DNA from 2 places in the Desulfomicrobium baculatum DSM 4028 genome. Region 2 is predicted to be linked to the other one. Evidence: predicted binding sites of a transcription regulator. Region 2 holds the regulator's gene; the other holds the start of a gene.
The links. The regulator HrcA, encoded in region 2, represses chaperone genes, less so after heat shock. The targets are predictions, from matches to a motif close to TGTTAGCACTCNNNNNNNNNGAGTGCTAACA.
Positions count from the first base shown of each region.

Region 1 (7,111 bases), 270 kb from region 2:
GCCCGGATTTATTTTGAGCAGGTTGGCGAAGAGACGATTGCATGCCTCTGTGTCGACCTGGCGCACTTCGGGCAGCATGGCCAGGCCTTCAAGGAACGCTTTTGTGGCCAGAGTGGTCTGTATCTGGGTTTCAGCCAGATGGCGGGAAAAAGCCTGCAATTCCTGTTCGGCGTTGGAGACCGCCCGGCGCCGGTTGTCCAGCCCGGCAAAGACAATGATGACGATGGCGGGGAGCGCCGCCATGAGAAAGAGGATGGCGAGCTTTTTTTTGATGGAGCCATGCAACAGGCGATCGAACATGAAGCCTCCGAATATGCGCGGTGGCGTGTATGGCGAGGTTGTTAACGCGTGCCGGGTGAAAAGAGCGCCTGGCACCAACCGCATCAAGGGCACCAGCCGCACCAAGGGCACCAACCGCATCAAGGGCACCAAGAGCACCAAGGGCTTTGCCCGGAGTCGTGCCGGTCATGGCGACTCCGCTGGATGTAAAAATATGTAACCTACCTTTTCCGCTCGCGAAAGGGGAAATTTGAAACGGATCCGCCCTAGGGACTGCTTGCGCAGGACCGTAAAGACAGGTGGAGCGATGGGAAGGGGGATGAACGGTGGGGATGGAGCGCTCGCCAAAGAAAAAGGCCGCGCATTTTTCAATGCGCGGCCTTGATTTCCGCTGGCGTCCCCAAGGGGATTTGAACCCCTGTTATCGGCGTGAAAGGCCGGTGTCCTGGACCGAGCTAGACGATGGGGACAGGTGGCTGGGTGACTTAGATTCGAACTAAGATTGACGGAGTCAGAGTCCGCTGTCCTACCGTTGAACGATCACCCAGCAAAAAAACAAAAACAGAAAAAAGTGGCGTCCCCAAGGGGATTTGAACCCCTGTTATCGGCGTGAAAGGCCGGTGTCCTGGACCGAGCTAGACGATGGGGACGCAAGTTTCGCGTCAAAGAAAAAAAGTGGCGTCCCCAAGGGGGTTTGAACCCCTGTTAGCGGCGTGAGAGGCCGCCGTCCTAGGCCACTAGACGATGGGGACGCATTTTGGTGGGCCGTGAAGGGATCGAACCTTCGACTCTCTGCTTAAAAGGCAGATACTCTACCGTCTGAGTTAACGGCCCGTAAAGAGAAGACGCTTCTATAGGGGGGTATCCACCTTGTCAAGCCGGAAAGTCAGGCTTTTTTCAATTCAATTTTATCCAGCCCATTCATGTAAGGGCGCAGGACTTCTGGCACGATGACGGACCCGTCGGCCTGCTGGTAATTCTCCAGGATGGCGACCATGGTCCGGCCCACGGCCAGGCCTGATCCGTTCAGGGTGTGGACCAGCCGGCTCTTCTTGGAATCTGTCGGCTTGAAGCGGATGCCCGCGCGGCGGGCCTGAAAATCCTCGAAGTTGGAGCAGGACGATATTTCCCGGTATTTATCCTGGCCGGGCAGCCAGACCTCGATGTCGTAGGTCTTGGCCGAGGAGAAGCCCAGGTCTCCGGCGCAGAGCGTGACCACGCGGTAGTGCAGCCCCAGTTTTTGCAGGATGCTCTCGGCGTGGCCAAGGAGCTTTTCCAGTTCATCATATGATGTATCGGGGTGGACGAAGCGGACCAGCTCCACCTTGTCGAACTGGTGCTGGCGGATCATGCCCTTGGTGTCCTTGCCGTAGGAGCCGGCTTCGGAGCGGAAGCAGGCCGTGTAGGCACAGTGGGCGATGGGCAGCGCGGACTGCGCCAGGGTTGTGTCGCGGTAGATGTTGGTCACCGGGACTTCGGCCGTGGGGATGAGATAGTAGTTGGTGTTTTCGAGGTGAAAGAGGTCTTCCTCGAATTTCGGGAGCTGCCCCGTGCCCATCAGGCTTTCGCGGTTGACGATGACCGGGGGCATGACCTCGTCGTAGCCGTTCTGCATGGTCTGCACGTCGAGCATGAAGCTGATCAGCGCCCGCTCCATCTTGGCGGCCCAGCCTTTTAAAATCACGAAGCGGCTGCCCGTGATCTTGGCGGCGGTCTCGAAATCGAGTCCGTTCAGGGCCGTGCCAAGTTCCCAATGCTCTTTGGGGCTGAAAGGCATGGCCGGTTTTTCGCCCCAGCTGCGGACTTCCCGGTTGTCCGCCTCGTCCACGCCCTCGGGGACGGAGGAATGCGGAACATTGGGGATGGACATCACCCAGTCGGCGGTCTGCTGGTCGATGTCTTTGAGTTCTTCATCCAGGGCTTTTATGCGCGTGGACATGCCCCCAAGCTCGAGCAAAAGGGCGTCGGCGTTTTCGCCGGCCTTTTTCATGCGGGCCATTTCACCCGAGGCCTGGTTGCGGCGGGCTTTGAGGTCTTCGACCTCCAGCAGCAGGTCGCGCCTTTTTTGGTCGATGGCCAGAAACTGCTCAAGGTCCAGCTTGCTGCGGCGTTTGCGCAAGCCGTCTTTGACCTCGTCCGGGTTTGATCTGATAAATTTAATGTCGAGCATGAAAATGTCCTTGTCGCGGTCGTGCGGTCAGTCCCAAAGTGGGCGGTGGTGGCGGTTGTGAGGCGAAATGCATAGCCTGCCTTGACTCGAATCACAAGCCGCCCGATTTGGCGAGGAGTGAATTTTTTTTTGGGCCTTGCCCTTGACTTCACTGCGCCAGGGATTATTTGGGCCTCTGTCTCGTGCGGAACTGCTGCTGCGTTTTCAGTTCCGCGATTTGGCACTCCCCATTGCCGAGCGCCAAAAAAAATATCTACACGGAAGAAATTCTTAAACATCTTGGAGGAAAAAACATGAAACTCAGACCACTGCACGACCGTATTCTGGTCAAGCGTCTCGAAGAGGAGCAGGTAACCAAAGGCGGCATCATCATCCCCGATTCCGCAAAGGAAAAGCCCATCAAGGGTGAAGTGGTTGCCGCCGGTCCCGGCAAGGTCGCCGATGACGGAAAGCAGATCCCCATGGGCGTCAAGACCGGCGACAAGGTGATCTTCAACAAGTACGCCGGCACTGAAATCAAGATCGATGGTGACGAACTGCTCATCATGCGTGAAGACGACATCCTCGCTGTAATCGAAGCCTAATTTTTTAAGAATTCAAGGAGACGCACACATGGCTGCTAAAATTATCAAGTTTGATGCCAAGGCCCGTGAAAAACTGAAAATCGGCGTGGACACCCTGGCCAATGCCGTCAAGGTCACCCTCGGACCCAAGGGCCGCAACGTCGTCATCGAAAAATCTTTCGGTTCCCCGATCATCACCAAGGACGGCGTGACCGTGGCCAAGGAAATCGAACTGGAAGACAAGTTCGAGAACATGGGCGCCCAGATGGTCAAGGAAGTCGCCTCCAAGACTTCCGACATCGCCGGCGACGGCACCACCACCGCCACCATCCTGGCCCAGGCCATTTTCACCGAAGGCATCAAGCTGGTTGCCGCCGGTCGTAACCCCATGTCCATCAAGCGCGGCATCGACAAGGCTGTCGAAGCCGTCATCGCGAGCCTGGACAAGCTGGCCAAGCCCACCCGCGATCAGAAGGAAATTGCCCAGGTCGGCACCATTTCCGCCAACAACGACGCCACCATCGGGAACATCATCGCCGAAGCCATGGGCAAAGTCGGCAAAGAAGGCGTCATCACTGTTGAAGAAGCCAAGGGTCTGGAGACCAACCTGGACGTCGTCGAAGGCATGCAGTTCGACCGCGGCTACCTGTCCCCCTACTTCGTGACCAACCCCGACAAGATGGTCTGCGAAATGGATTCTCCGCTGATTCTGATCAACGAGAAGAAGATCTCCAACATGAAGGAACTGCTCCCCGTTCTGGAGCAGGCCGCCAAGATGGGCAAGCCCCTGGTCATCATCGCTGAAGACATCGAAGGCGAAGCTCTGGCCACTCTGGTCGTCAACAAGCTGCGTGGCACCCTGCAGGTCGTGGCCGTCAAGGCTCCCGGCTTTGGCGAGCGTCGCAAGGCCATGCTGCAGGATATCGCCATCCTGACCGGTGGCGAAGTTGTTTCCGATGATCTGGGCGTCAAGCTCGAAAGCATCGCCCTGAACCAGCTCGGTTCCGCCAAGCGCGTTGTCATCGACAAGGAAAACACCACCATCGTTGACGGTTCCGGCGAAGCCGAAGCCATCAAGGCCCGCGTGAAGCAGATCCGCAACGAAATCGAGGAGACCTCCTCCGATTACGATCGCGAAAAGCTGCAGGAGCGTCTGGCCAAGATCGTTGGCGGCGTTGCCGTGATCAACGTTGGCGCGGCCACCGAGACTGAAATGAAGGAAAAGAAGGCCCGCGTGGAAGACGCCCTGAACGCCACCCGCGCTGCCGTCGAAGAAGGCATCGTGCCTGGCGGCGGCGTCGCCCTGGTGCGCTGCCAGTCCGCCCTGGATTCCGTCAAGCCCGCCGATGACGACGAGGCCGCAGGCGTACAGGTTATCCGTCGCGCCATCGAAGAGCCCATCCGTCAGATCTGCGGCAACGCAGGTGTTGAAGGCGCAGTGGTTATCGACAAGGTCCGCAACGGCAAGGAAGACTTCGGTTACAACGCCGCTTCCGGCGAGTACGAAGATCTGCTCAAGTCCGGCGTCATCGATCCCAAGAAGGTGACCCGCATCGCCCTGCAGAATGCCGCTTCCGTAGCGTCCCTGCTGCTGACCACCGAGTGCGCCATCGCCGAGAAGCCCAAGGAAGAGGCTGCCCCGGCCATGCCCGGTGGCGGCATGGGCGGCATGGGCGGCATGTACTAAGCCGTTCAGATCCCAGAATGATAAAAGGGCCGGAAGCGATTCCGGCCCTTTTTTGCGCCCTGCGTTTGCCCCAGGCTGCGAACTGGCCAGCCCCCCGTTCTGGGTGGCTTACAAATTTTTCAGTCAGTATCCGCAGGCCGTTCAAAAATGGTGAGATGCAAGGAAGCGAAAAAATCCAGGTCGCGCGGTGTATTTGGCATACATAAGCGGTCTGGATTTTTTCGCTGACGCAGCAGATCGCCGTTTTTGGGCGGCCTGCTACAGGTTGTGTTTGGGCAGCCGTCCCAGCAGGCGCAGAAAGCCGTCCAGGATGGTCAGCGGATGCGGGGGGCAGCCGGGGATGTAGAGGTCGATGGGGATGATGGGGTCCGCCCCGCCGTTATGCTGGGGATGGCCGATAAAGGGGCCGCCGCTGATGGCGCAGGCCCCGAGCGCGATGGCGATGCGCGGTTCGGGCACGGCCGCCCAGGTTTTCTGCAGGGCCAGCTCCATGCCTTTGGTCACGGGGCCGGTGATGAGCACGCCGTCGGCATGGCGCGGCGAGGCCACGTACTGGATGCCGAAACGCCCCAGGTCCCAGCCGATGGTGCCGAGCACGTTGATGTCAGCCTCGCAGGCGCCGCATCCGCCCGCGCTGACCTGCCGCAGGCGCAGGGACCGGCCGAGCAGACTTTTCATCTTTTTGTCCAGGGCAGCGGCCAACCGCAATTCTTCCGCACCCGTTTCGCCAAGAATCAGGTCCTCGCGGCGGCGCGTGGCCAAACGGTGATCATTTGTCGTGGTGATGGCTCCATGCGGACAAGCCGCCACGCAGTCCCCGCAGAACAGGCAGCGGCCCAGATCAAGGCGCGCTCTCCGGCCCGGCTCTAGGGTGATGGCCCCGGTGGGGCAGACGCCTTGGCACTGGGCGCAGCCTTCGGGGCAGAGGGAGGCGTCCAGGCGCAAGGCTCCGCCATGGCGGTCGGGCAGGGCCGGGGCCGGGCCTTTGGGGTACGGCATGGTCTGGCAGCCGCGCCGCATCCGGTTCATGAGGGTGTCGAATATATACATGCGCGTTCCCCTTAGAGGTCAAAGCCGCAGTAGGACAGGTTGAAGCTCTTGTTGCAGATGGGAAAGTCCGAGACCGCCGTGCCGCGCAGAGACAGGGCCAGTCCGGTCCAGTTGTGGAAGGACGGGTCCGTGATCTTGTAGCTGCGAAAACGGCCGAAATAGTCGGTCAGGGCGACGTGGCAGACCTCGCCGCGCCAGCCTTCGACCAGGGCCACGGCCAAGGACTCCGGCTGCGGAGCGGGCAGGGCGGCCGTGATGTCTCCGTCCACGGGCGCTGCCAGTTGGTCGAAGAGGTAACGGCCGGAACGCTGGATTTCCAGGGAGCGTACCCGGGCGCGGGCGAAAATGTCCCCGCTGGGCCAGACCGCAACCGGTGAGTGGGAGAAGCGGTGCCAGCCCGCCGGATGGTCGAAGCGCACGTCGCGAACCAGTCCGCAGGCCCGCGCCGCCGGACCGACCAGCCCGATGTCGGTGGCCTGGGAAGGATGCACGACGCCGACATTGCGGAAACGCACCCGCACCGAGGCCGCGTCCCAGAACCAGGCCATGGCCTGTTCCACGTCGGCCATGTGGGCTTTGAGCCTTTCGGTCAGGGTTTTCAGCCGCTCTTCTTCCAGATCATGCCTGCATCCGCCGGGGCGGATCAGTCCCCGCCCAAAGCGGTTGCCGCACAAGAGCGCCGTCAGGTTCAGAAAATCCCCCCTGATTTTTCCGCATGCCGCCGAGGTGGGCAAAAAGGCCACATCCATGGCCAGGGCGCCCATGTCGCCGGTGTGGTTGGCCAGGCGTTCGAGCTCCAGGGCCATGGCGCGCAGCCACTGCGCCCGCAGGGGCGTCTCCACTCCGCCAAGAGCTTCCAGGACCGATGCGTGGGCCGTGGCATGGGCAATGGTCGTGTCGCCGGCGACTGTCTCAATCTGATTCATGGTCGCCGGGTGCGGACCATTCTGCAAGGCGTCCTCGATGCCCCGGTGCTGGTAGCCAAGCGCGATCTCCAGATGCAGAACTTCTTCGCCAGCGCACTGAAAGCGGAAATGCCCGGGTTCGATGACTCCGGCATGCACCGGTCCCACGGCCACCTCGTGCACCTCCCCGCCTTCGACCCGGAAGAACGGGGCGTTGGCCGGGGCGTTCTCGAATGTGTGGCGCACGGGCTTGAGCCACGGGTGCCCGACAGGAACCAGTCCGTGCTGTTCCCAGACTTCGCGCTCGAAGAGATGAGCCTGGGGGTGTTTTGGGGTGAGGGACGGGTACGAGCCGCTGATGGGTTCGCTACGGGCCACGCCCAGGATGCTTTCGGAATCCAGCGCCAGTACGGCGACCAGGATCGTGCCGTCATGATCGGGCACGCCGAACCACGAG
Region 1 is NC_013173.1:2,989,512-2,996,622, reverse strand. Features, by position in the region: gene DBAC_RS18045 (ATP-binding protein) at 1-300, opposite strand, end outside; gene DBAC_RS19390 (hypothetical protein) at 299-499, shown strand; tRNA gene DBAC_RS13135 (tRNA-Glu) at 672-749, opposite strand; tRNA gene DBAC_RS13130 (tRNA-Gln) at 753-826, opposite strand; tRNA gene DBAC_RS13125 (tRNA-Glu) at 852-929, opposite strand; tRNA gene DBAC_RS13120 (tRNA-Glu) at 956-1,031, opposite strand; tRNA gene DBAC_RS13115 (tRNA-Lys) at 1,038-1,113, opposite strand; gene serS (serine--tRNA ligase) at 1,166-2,449, opposite strand; gene groES (co-chaperone GroES) at 2,743-3,033, shown strand; gene groL (chaperonin GroEL) at 3,062-4,699, shown strand; gene DBAC_RS13095 (NADH-quinone oxidoreductase subunit B family protein) at 4,958-5,749, opposite strand; gene DBAC_RS13090 (hydrogenase large subunit) at 5,761-7,111, opposite strand, start outside.
Region 1: the regulator HrcA is predicted to act here: its motif matches at 2,665-2,695, upstream of groES (co-chaperone GroES).

Region 2 (7,111 bases):
GACCTGACCCTGGTGCTGAACAATATCCACGATCCGCACAACGTGTCCGCCATCCTGCGCAGCTGCGACGCTTTCGGAGTGTTTGGCGTGCACCTGTATTACACCAAGGAAAAATTTCCGTCCCTGGCCAACAGCTCTTCGGGCTCCGCCAAGAAATGGATCGACCTGACCCGCCACCGTGAAGCCGGGCCCATGATACAGGGCCTTCGCGGACGGGGCATGCAGATCGTGGGCACGGGTTTTAGCCCCACGGCCAGACCCATCATGGATATCGATTTCACCAGGCCCACGGCCATCATCCTTGGCAACGAACACCGGGGCATGGACCCCGATGTCAAGATCCACGTGCCCGACGAGATCTACATCCCCATGTTCGGCATGGTGCAGAGCCTGAACGTGTCCGTGGCCGCGGCGACCATTCTCTACGAAGCCATGCGCCAACGCCTGGCCGCCGGAATGTACGACCAGAGCCCTCTGGACACGGATGAATTCGAGGACGTATACGCAGACTGGTGCAAGCGAGGCAAAGACTATTAGCCCGGGCCAGCCCCCCTGGAGAATTTGATGGCAGGAAACACTTTCGGCAGCATCTTCAAACTGACGACCTTCGGCGAATCCCATGGCCCGGCCCTGGGCGGAGTGGTGGACGGATGTCCCGCCGGGATCGCCCTCAGCGAGGCCAGCATCCAGACGGAGCTTGACAAACGCAGGCCCGGCCAGGGTGGCCCGGCCGTCACCGCCCGCAGCGAGCCGGACCGTATCCGGCTTTTGTCCGGAGTCTTTGAAGGCCGCAGCACAGGCACGTCCATCGGCTTCATCATCGAAAACACGGACCAGCGCTCCCATGATTACGGCGAGATCAAGGACGTGTTCCGGCCGGGTCACGGCGACATGACCTACCAGGCCAAATACGGCCTGCGCGACTATCGCGGCGGAGGCCGTTCCTCGGGCCGGGAGACGGTGTCGCGCGTGGCGGGCGGAGCCGTGGCGGCGGCGTTTCTGCAGACGCTGGGGATCACTGTCCGGGCCGCCGCCGTGGAGCTTGGCGGCATCGCGTGCCAGAGCGTCGATCTGGAAGGCGCCGAGCACCGCCCCTTCTTCGCGGCCGAAGACGACGCGGTCCTGCGCTGGCAGGAGAGGGTCAAAGACGTCGCGGCTCAAGGCGACACCCTGGGCGGCATCGTCGAGATCCGCGCCTGCGGAGTGCCGGTCGGACTGGGCGAGCCGGTCTTTGACAAGCTCGATGCCCGTCTGGCCGCGGCGCTGATGAGCGTGGGGGCGGTCAAGGGAGTCGAGATCGGCGGCGGATTCGCGGCCAGCCGCATGCTCGGCAGCGAAAACAACGACGCCATGCTGGATTCGGGGTTTGCGTCCAACAATGCCGGCGGAATCCTGGCCGGAATCTCAAGCGGCCAGGAAATCGTGCTGCGCGCCGCCATCAAACCCATCCCCTCCATCGCGCTCGAGCAGCGGACCCTGGACCGCTTCGGGACAGCGCGGACCATCCGCGTCGGCGGACGGCACGACATCTGCGCCATCCCCCGCGTGGTCCCGGTGCTCTGCGCCATGGCCAAACTGGTTCTGGCCGACATGGTCCTGTTGCAACGGCGCATGGGAGTCGGCACATGAGCGTAGGCGCGGGCTTTATCCTCAAAAAAGCCCTGGGCACGCTCTTCATGCCCCTGTCGGTCTGCCTTGTTCTTTTCGCCCTCGGTCTGCTCTATGTGCTGCTGCGTCGCTCCAAGGACGCCATCGCCCCCTTTGTCATGGGCGGGCTCCTGCTTTACGCCTTTTCCCTCAACTCCGTGTCCGGGTACCTGATCCGTCCCCTTGAAAACGCCTATCCGCCGCTGAATCTGAGCAATGCGGAGATCGTCAAAAAGCCGGTCAAATGGGTGGTCGTGCTCGGCTCCGGACATTGGACGGACCAGCGTCTGCCCCCTGGGGCCATGCTCGAAGAGGCGGCCCTGTACCGGCTGAACGAGGGCATCCGGGTCGCGAATCGTTTTCCGGGCGCCATTCTGGTTCTTTCGGGCGGAAAATTCAAAGACGAACAATCAAACGCGCAGGTCATGGCCGCTGCCGCCGTGGACCTAGGCTTTAATCCGGGCCGGATCATGCTCTCGGACCAGGCCCTCGACACCCACGACGAAGCGATGCGCATCAAAGCCCTGGCCGGTTCCGACCTCTTCGTGCTGGTGACGTCGGCCTCGCACATGCTGCGCGCCGTCAAGCTGTTTGAAAATCAAGGCTTAAAACCCATTCCCGCGCCGACCTGTTACCAAAGCAAGGGCGAGCCCGAATACTTCCTGCCCCGCGCGGACAACATCAAAACCTGTCACATGGCCGTACATGAATACCTGGGCCTGGCCTGGTCCTTTGTGCGCGGGCAGATATCCATCCTCTAAGTGATCGACATCCTGCCCACCCTGGCCCTGGCCACCCCGAAACACAGCCCGGACAAGGCCACCGTCCGCGCCTGGTCCCTGGTCCTGACCAGCCGCAGATTCCTGAACCGCTCCGATCACGGCAGACTTCTGGTCGCGCCGGCCCTGGCAGCGCTCGCCGTGCAGGAGATCCTCGCCTACGAACAGGAAAATCTGCCGCGGCCCCGCCCGGCGCCCCTGCCGGACAACTCCTGGGTCAGCCTGCTGATCATCGCCGTCTTTCTGGGCCTGACCATGTGGCTCGACGCCCAGGGCCTGGGGAGACGCATCTCCTGGCATCTCGCCGGCCGGGCCGACGCCGGACTCATCCTTGGCGGGGAGTGGTGGCGCTGCGTGACCGCCCTTTTCCTGCACGCCGACGCCGGACATCTGCTGGCCAACGCAGGCGCCCTGGCGGTGCTGGCCTCGCTTCTGGCGCGACGCATCGGATCAGGCCTGACCTGGGGGCTTTTCGTTTTCTCCGGAGCTCTCGGCAACGCCCTCAACGCCTGGGCGCAGGCCCCCGATCACCTCAGCGTGGGCGCATCCACGGGAGTCTTCGGACTGATCGGCGTCCTGGCCGGCGGCGCGGGACGGGCCGAACGCGGCTCAAGAGGACAGGTTTTACTGCTGGCCCTGGGCTTCGGTTTCAGCCTGCTGGCCATGCTCGGCGCGGGCGAGGAGCGCGTGGACCTGGGCGCTCATTTTTTCGGGATGTGCTGCGGCGTGCCCTTCGGGTTGCTGGTCGGCGGTTGGCACGGGGCGACGGGATGGAAGGCCCGGATTGGAGCTTTGGCCGGCGCGGCCGGGCTGGTCCTTGTGGTCTGGGCCTGGATAGTGGCCCTTGAAAGCGGCATGCCGGGAGGATGAGATTCGAGGAGCCGGAAAGGCTCCCCGACCAGATGTGCGTGCGGTCTAGAATTGTCCGGTTCTGAGCATGACCAGGGTGCAGGCATGTTCCCAGGGGATGCCCGCTTCGGTCAGGGCCTGTTCCAGCGCCGCCGATTCCGTGCCGGGATTGAGAATGACCCGCCCGGGCTTCAAGGCTACGATGGCGTCTTGCATCTGGGCGCTGCGCTCCGGCCCGACATAAAGGGTCAGCGTATCCACCTTCTGATCGATGGCGTCCAGGCTGGGAACGACGGGCAGCTCTTCGATGACGGTTCGGCCCGGCGTGACCGGAATGACCGAATGCCCGTGATCCTTGAGCATGCGCACGGCCTGGTTTGAATACCGTTCCGGCTTGTGGCTCGCGCCGAGCACAGCGACAATCTGGCCCATGCGTTTACTCTCCCGCCTTGCGGCTGACCATGACCTTGGCCGGGCGCAGCAGGCGATCCTTGAGCATGTAGCCCTTCTGCAGCATCTGGCAGACCGTGTTCTCGTCCACGTCGTCGCGCTCCACCTGCCCCAGCGCCTCATGACGTGCCGGGTCGAAGGGCACATCCACCGCCCCGATCTGCTCCAGCCCATGCTTCTTCATCGTGTCGAGGAAAATGTTCATGGTCATCTCCACGCCCGTGACCAGATCCTTGCAGGCCTCGGTCTGCTTGCCGTGGGCCAGGGCCAGGTCAAGGTTGTCCATGACCGGGATGATCTCCTCGAGGATGGCGGAGGTGGCGAATTTGAAATAATCTTCCTTTTCGCGCAAAAGCCGCTTCTTGAAATTCTCACTGTCCGCCAGGACGCGCAGGTTGTCCTTTTTCAGCTCCTCCATGTCGGCCAGGGCCTGGACGTATTTTTCCTCCAGGGTCAGTTCCTTTGCTTCTTCAGCCTGCATTTCGGTCTGCACTTCATCCGGGTTCTGGCCCTCTTTTTCCTTATTGGACATGAAAAACTCCTGATCCTTGAAATATTTGAGAAATCGCTTCACGACAAACCTTAGAAGCGGGATTTGAGGCACTGACTAAGTATTTGGGCGGCAAAGTCAACCATGGGCACGATGCGCGCGTAGTTCATGCGCACCGGCCCAAGCACGGCCAACGTGCCGTGATTGGTGGAAAAAGCGCTGTAGGGGGAAGCCACCAGCGAACATCCCGCAAGTCCGGGCATGTCCTGGGTCAGGCTGACGGAGACGGACTGGCTGGCCGAGGTCTTGTCCAGAAGTTCGAGCAGCCTGGAGCGTTCCTCGATGAGCCGCAAGAGTTCCTGGATGGTCTCCAGTTCCGTGAATTCGGGCTGGTCCGTAAGGTGGCTCGCGCCACCGACAAAGACTTCCGGCTGTTCTTCCTCGGCCAGAGCCTGCGCGGCCAGCTCCCAGGCCCTGCGGTAGGCATCCAGGGTCTTGCGCGCTTTATGCAACTGGCGCTCGATCTCGCCGCGCACCTCTTGGGTGGTGCGTCCCTCGAACAGACTGTTCAGATAGTTGCCGTAGTGCACGAGGTCATCGGCGTTCAAACGCTCGTCCATCTGCACCAGGCGGTTGCTGATCAGCCCGCCCTGCATGACCAGTACCGCCATGATCATGCCCGGCCGCAAGAGGACGAAATCTATCTGTCGCCAGCGGGCCAGATCCTGACGCGGGGCCATGATCACGCAAACCTGGCGGGTCAGGGACGAAAGAGTGCGGACCGCGCGACGCAGGACCTGGGTCAGATCCCCCTCGCCCGGCAGAATGTGTTCGTGCAGGCGGGACTGCTCCCTGCGCGGCAGTGGGCCGAGGGTGAGCACCTGATCGAGATAATAGCGAAAAGCCAGAACCGTGGGGACCCGTCCTGCGGACGTGTGCGGCTGCCGCAGATACTCCTTTTCCGTCAGCGCGGCCATGGCCGATCTGACAGAGGCGGGGCTGAGCCCCAGACCCGAAGCCAGCGTCTGCGAGGACACGGGCAGGGCGGTCTCCACATAGGTCTCGACCACGGCGGTGAGGACGGCGGTTTCGCGCTTGCTTAAGATCATGACAAGCAGTCTTCCCGGGAAAAAAGAAATTCGCGCAGGGCCTGCAGCCACGGGCGCGGCGCAATACCCGTGGCGGCCGTAAAGGCGCCGAGGTCCAGCACCGAATATGCCGGACGGCAAGCCTTCTGGGGATATTCGGACGAGGGGATGGGCTTGATCCGGCAGGCCAGGTCCGCGCCCCGGACGGCCTCCGTAGCCAGTTCGCACCAGCTTGCCTGGCCCGCGTTGGCCAGATGAAAGATGCCCGTCGCCCCCGTTGCCAACAGCGCCAGGGAACCGGCGGCCAGATCCGGAGTGTAGGAGGGGCTGCCGATCTGATCATGGACCACGGAGAGCTCCGGCCTCGACGCGGCCAGCTCCAGAATGCGGGTCACGAAATTTGTCTTGCACGGGCCAAAAAGCCATGAGGTTCGGATGATGAGCAGGTTCGGCAGGCCCAGGGACATGAGCTCCCGCTCGCCCTGCAACTTGGTCTGGCCGTAGACCGAACAGGGCGCGGTCTGATCCCCGGGGCCATAGGGGCTTGTCTTTTTGCCGCTGAAAACGAAATCCGTGCTGTAGTGGACCATAGGCACACCGGCGGCCTGCACGGCTTTACCCAGAATGAGCGGCAGCTGCCGGTTCAGCCTGGAGGCCTCGGCCGGCTCGTCCTCGGCCTGATCGACCTTGGTGTAGGCCACGGTGTTGAACAGCACCTCCGCCTTGGTCCGGGCGAGGTAGTCCTCCACGGCCGGGCGCTCGAACAGGTTCAGCTCATCGCGCCCCGGAGCATGCACGGCCCATCCCTGCCTGGTCAGAGCCAGGCTTAAGGCCTGTCCCAAGAGACCGGTCTTGCCGCCCAGCACAACGGCGCTCCTCATGCCTGCCTCGTCCGGTACCAGTTATCCATGAACTGGCGATAGGCGCCGCTCTGCACTTCGTCAAGCCAGGCCTCGTTGGCCTTGTACCAGGCCAGGGTGCGGGCCATGCCATCCTCGAAAGAATGCTGCGGGGTCCAGCCCAGATCCGCCGTGGAGCGCGCAAAGGCCATGGCATAACGGCGATCATGACCGGGCCGGTCGGTGACATGGGTGATGAGGTCTTCGCTTTTGCCCGTCAGCCGCAGGATGAGGCGCACCACCTCCAGGTTCGTGCGTTCGGCGTCCCCGCCAAAATTGTAGACCGCGCCGGGCTGGCCTTTGAAAAGCGTGGCTTCCACGCCCCGGCAGTGGTCCATGACGTAAATCCAGTCCCGAACGTTCTGCCCGTCGCCGTAAACGGGGATGGGCTCGCTGCGGGAGGCCTTCAGATAGACCAGGGGAATGAGTTTTTCCGGAAACTGGTAGGGACCGTAGTTGTTGGAGCAGCGGGTGACCATGACGGGCATCCCGTAGGTGTGGAAATAGGCCCGGGCCAGCAAATCCGAGGAGGCCTTGGACGCCGAGTACGGGGAATTGGGCGCCAGGGGGGTGTCTTCAGTGAACTGCCCGGTGGGCCCGAGGGTGCCGTAGACTTCGTCGGTGGAGATGTGCACGAAACGCGGAATTTCAGCCCGTCTGGCGGCTTCCAGAAGATTCTGCGTGCCCAGCACGTTGGTCGTGACAAAGGGGAACGGGTCGCTTATGGAGCGGTCCACATGCGATTCGGCCGCGAAATTGAGCACCGCATCGAAGACAAAGCGCTTCATGAGCTCCGGCACGAGCTCCTGGTCGCAGATGTCGCCGTGCACGAAATGATAGCGGCGCCCCAGATGCAGCGCCTCCTCCTCGGCCAGATTCCGGCGGTTGCCTGCATAGGTCAACTTGTCG
Region 2 is NC_013173.1:3,260,138-3,267,248, forward strand. Features, by position in the region: gene DBAC_RS14400 (TrmH family RNA methyltransferase) at 1-537, shown strand, start outside; gene aroC (chorismate synthase) at 565-1,629, shown strand; gene DBAC_RS14410 (ElyC/SanA/YdcF family protein) at 1,626-2,408, shown strand; gene DBAC_RS14415 (rhomboid family intramembrane serine protease) at 2,409-3,296, shown strand; gene DBAC_RS14420 (CoA-binding protein) at 3,342-3,707, opposite strand; gene grpE (nucleotide exchange factor GrpE) at 3,712-4,257, opposite strand; gene hrcA (heat-inducible transcriptional repressor HrcA) at 4,308-5,324, opposite strand; gene rfbD (dTDP-4-dehydrorhamnose reductase) at 5,321-6,184, opposite strand; gene rfbB (dTDP-glucose 4,6-dehydratase) at 6,181-7,111, opposite strand, start outside.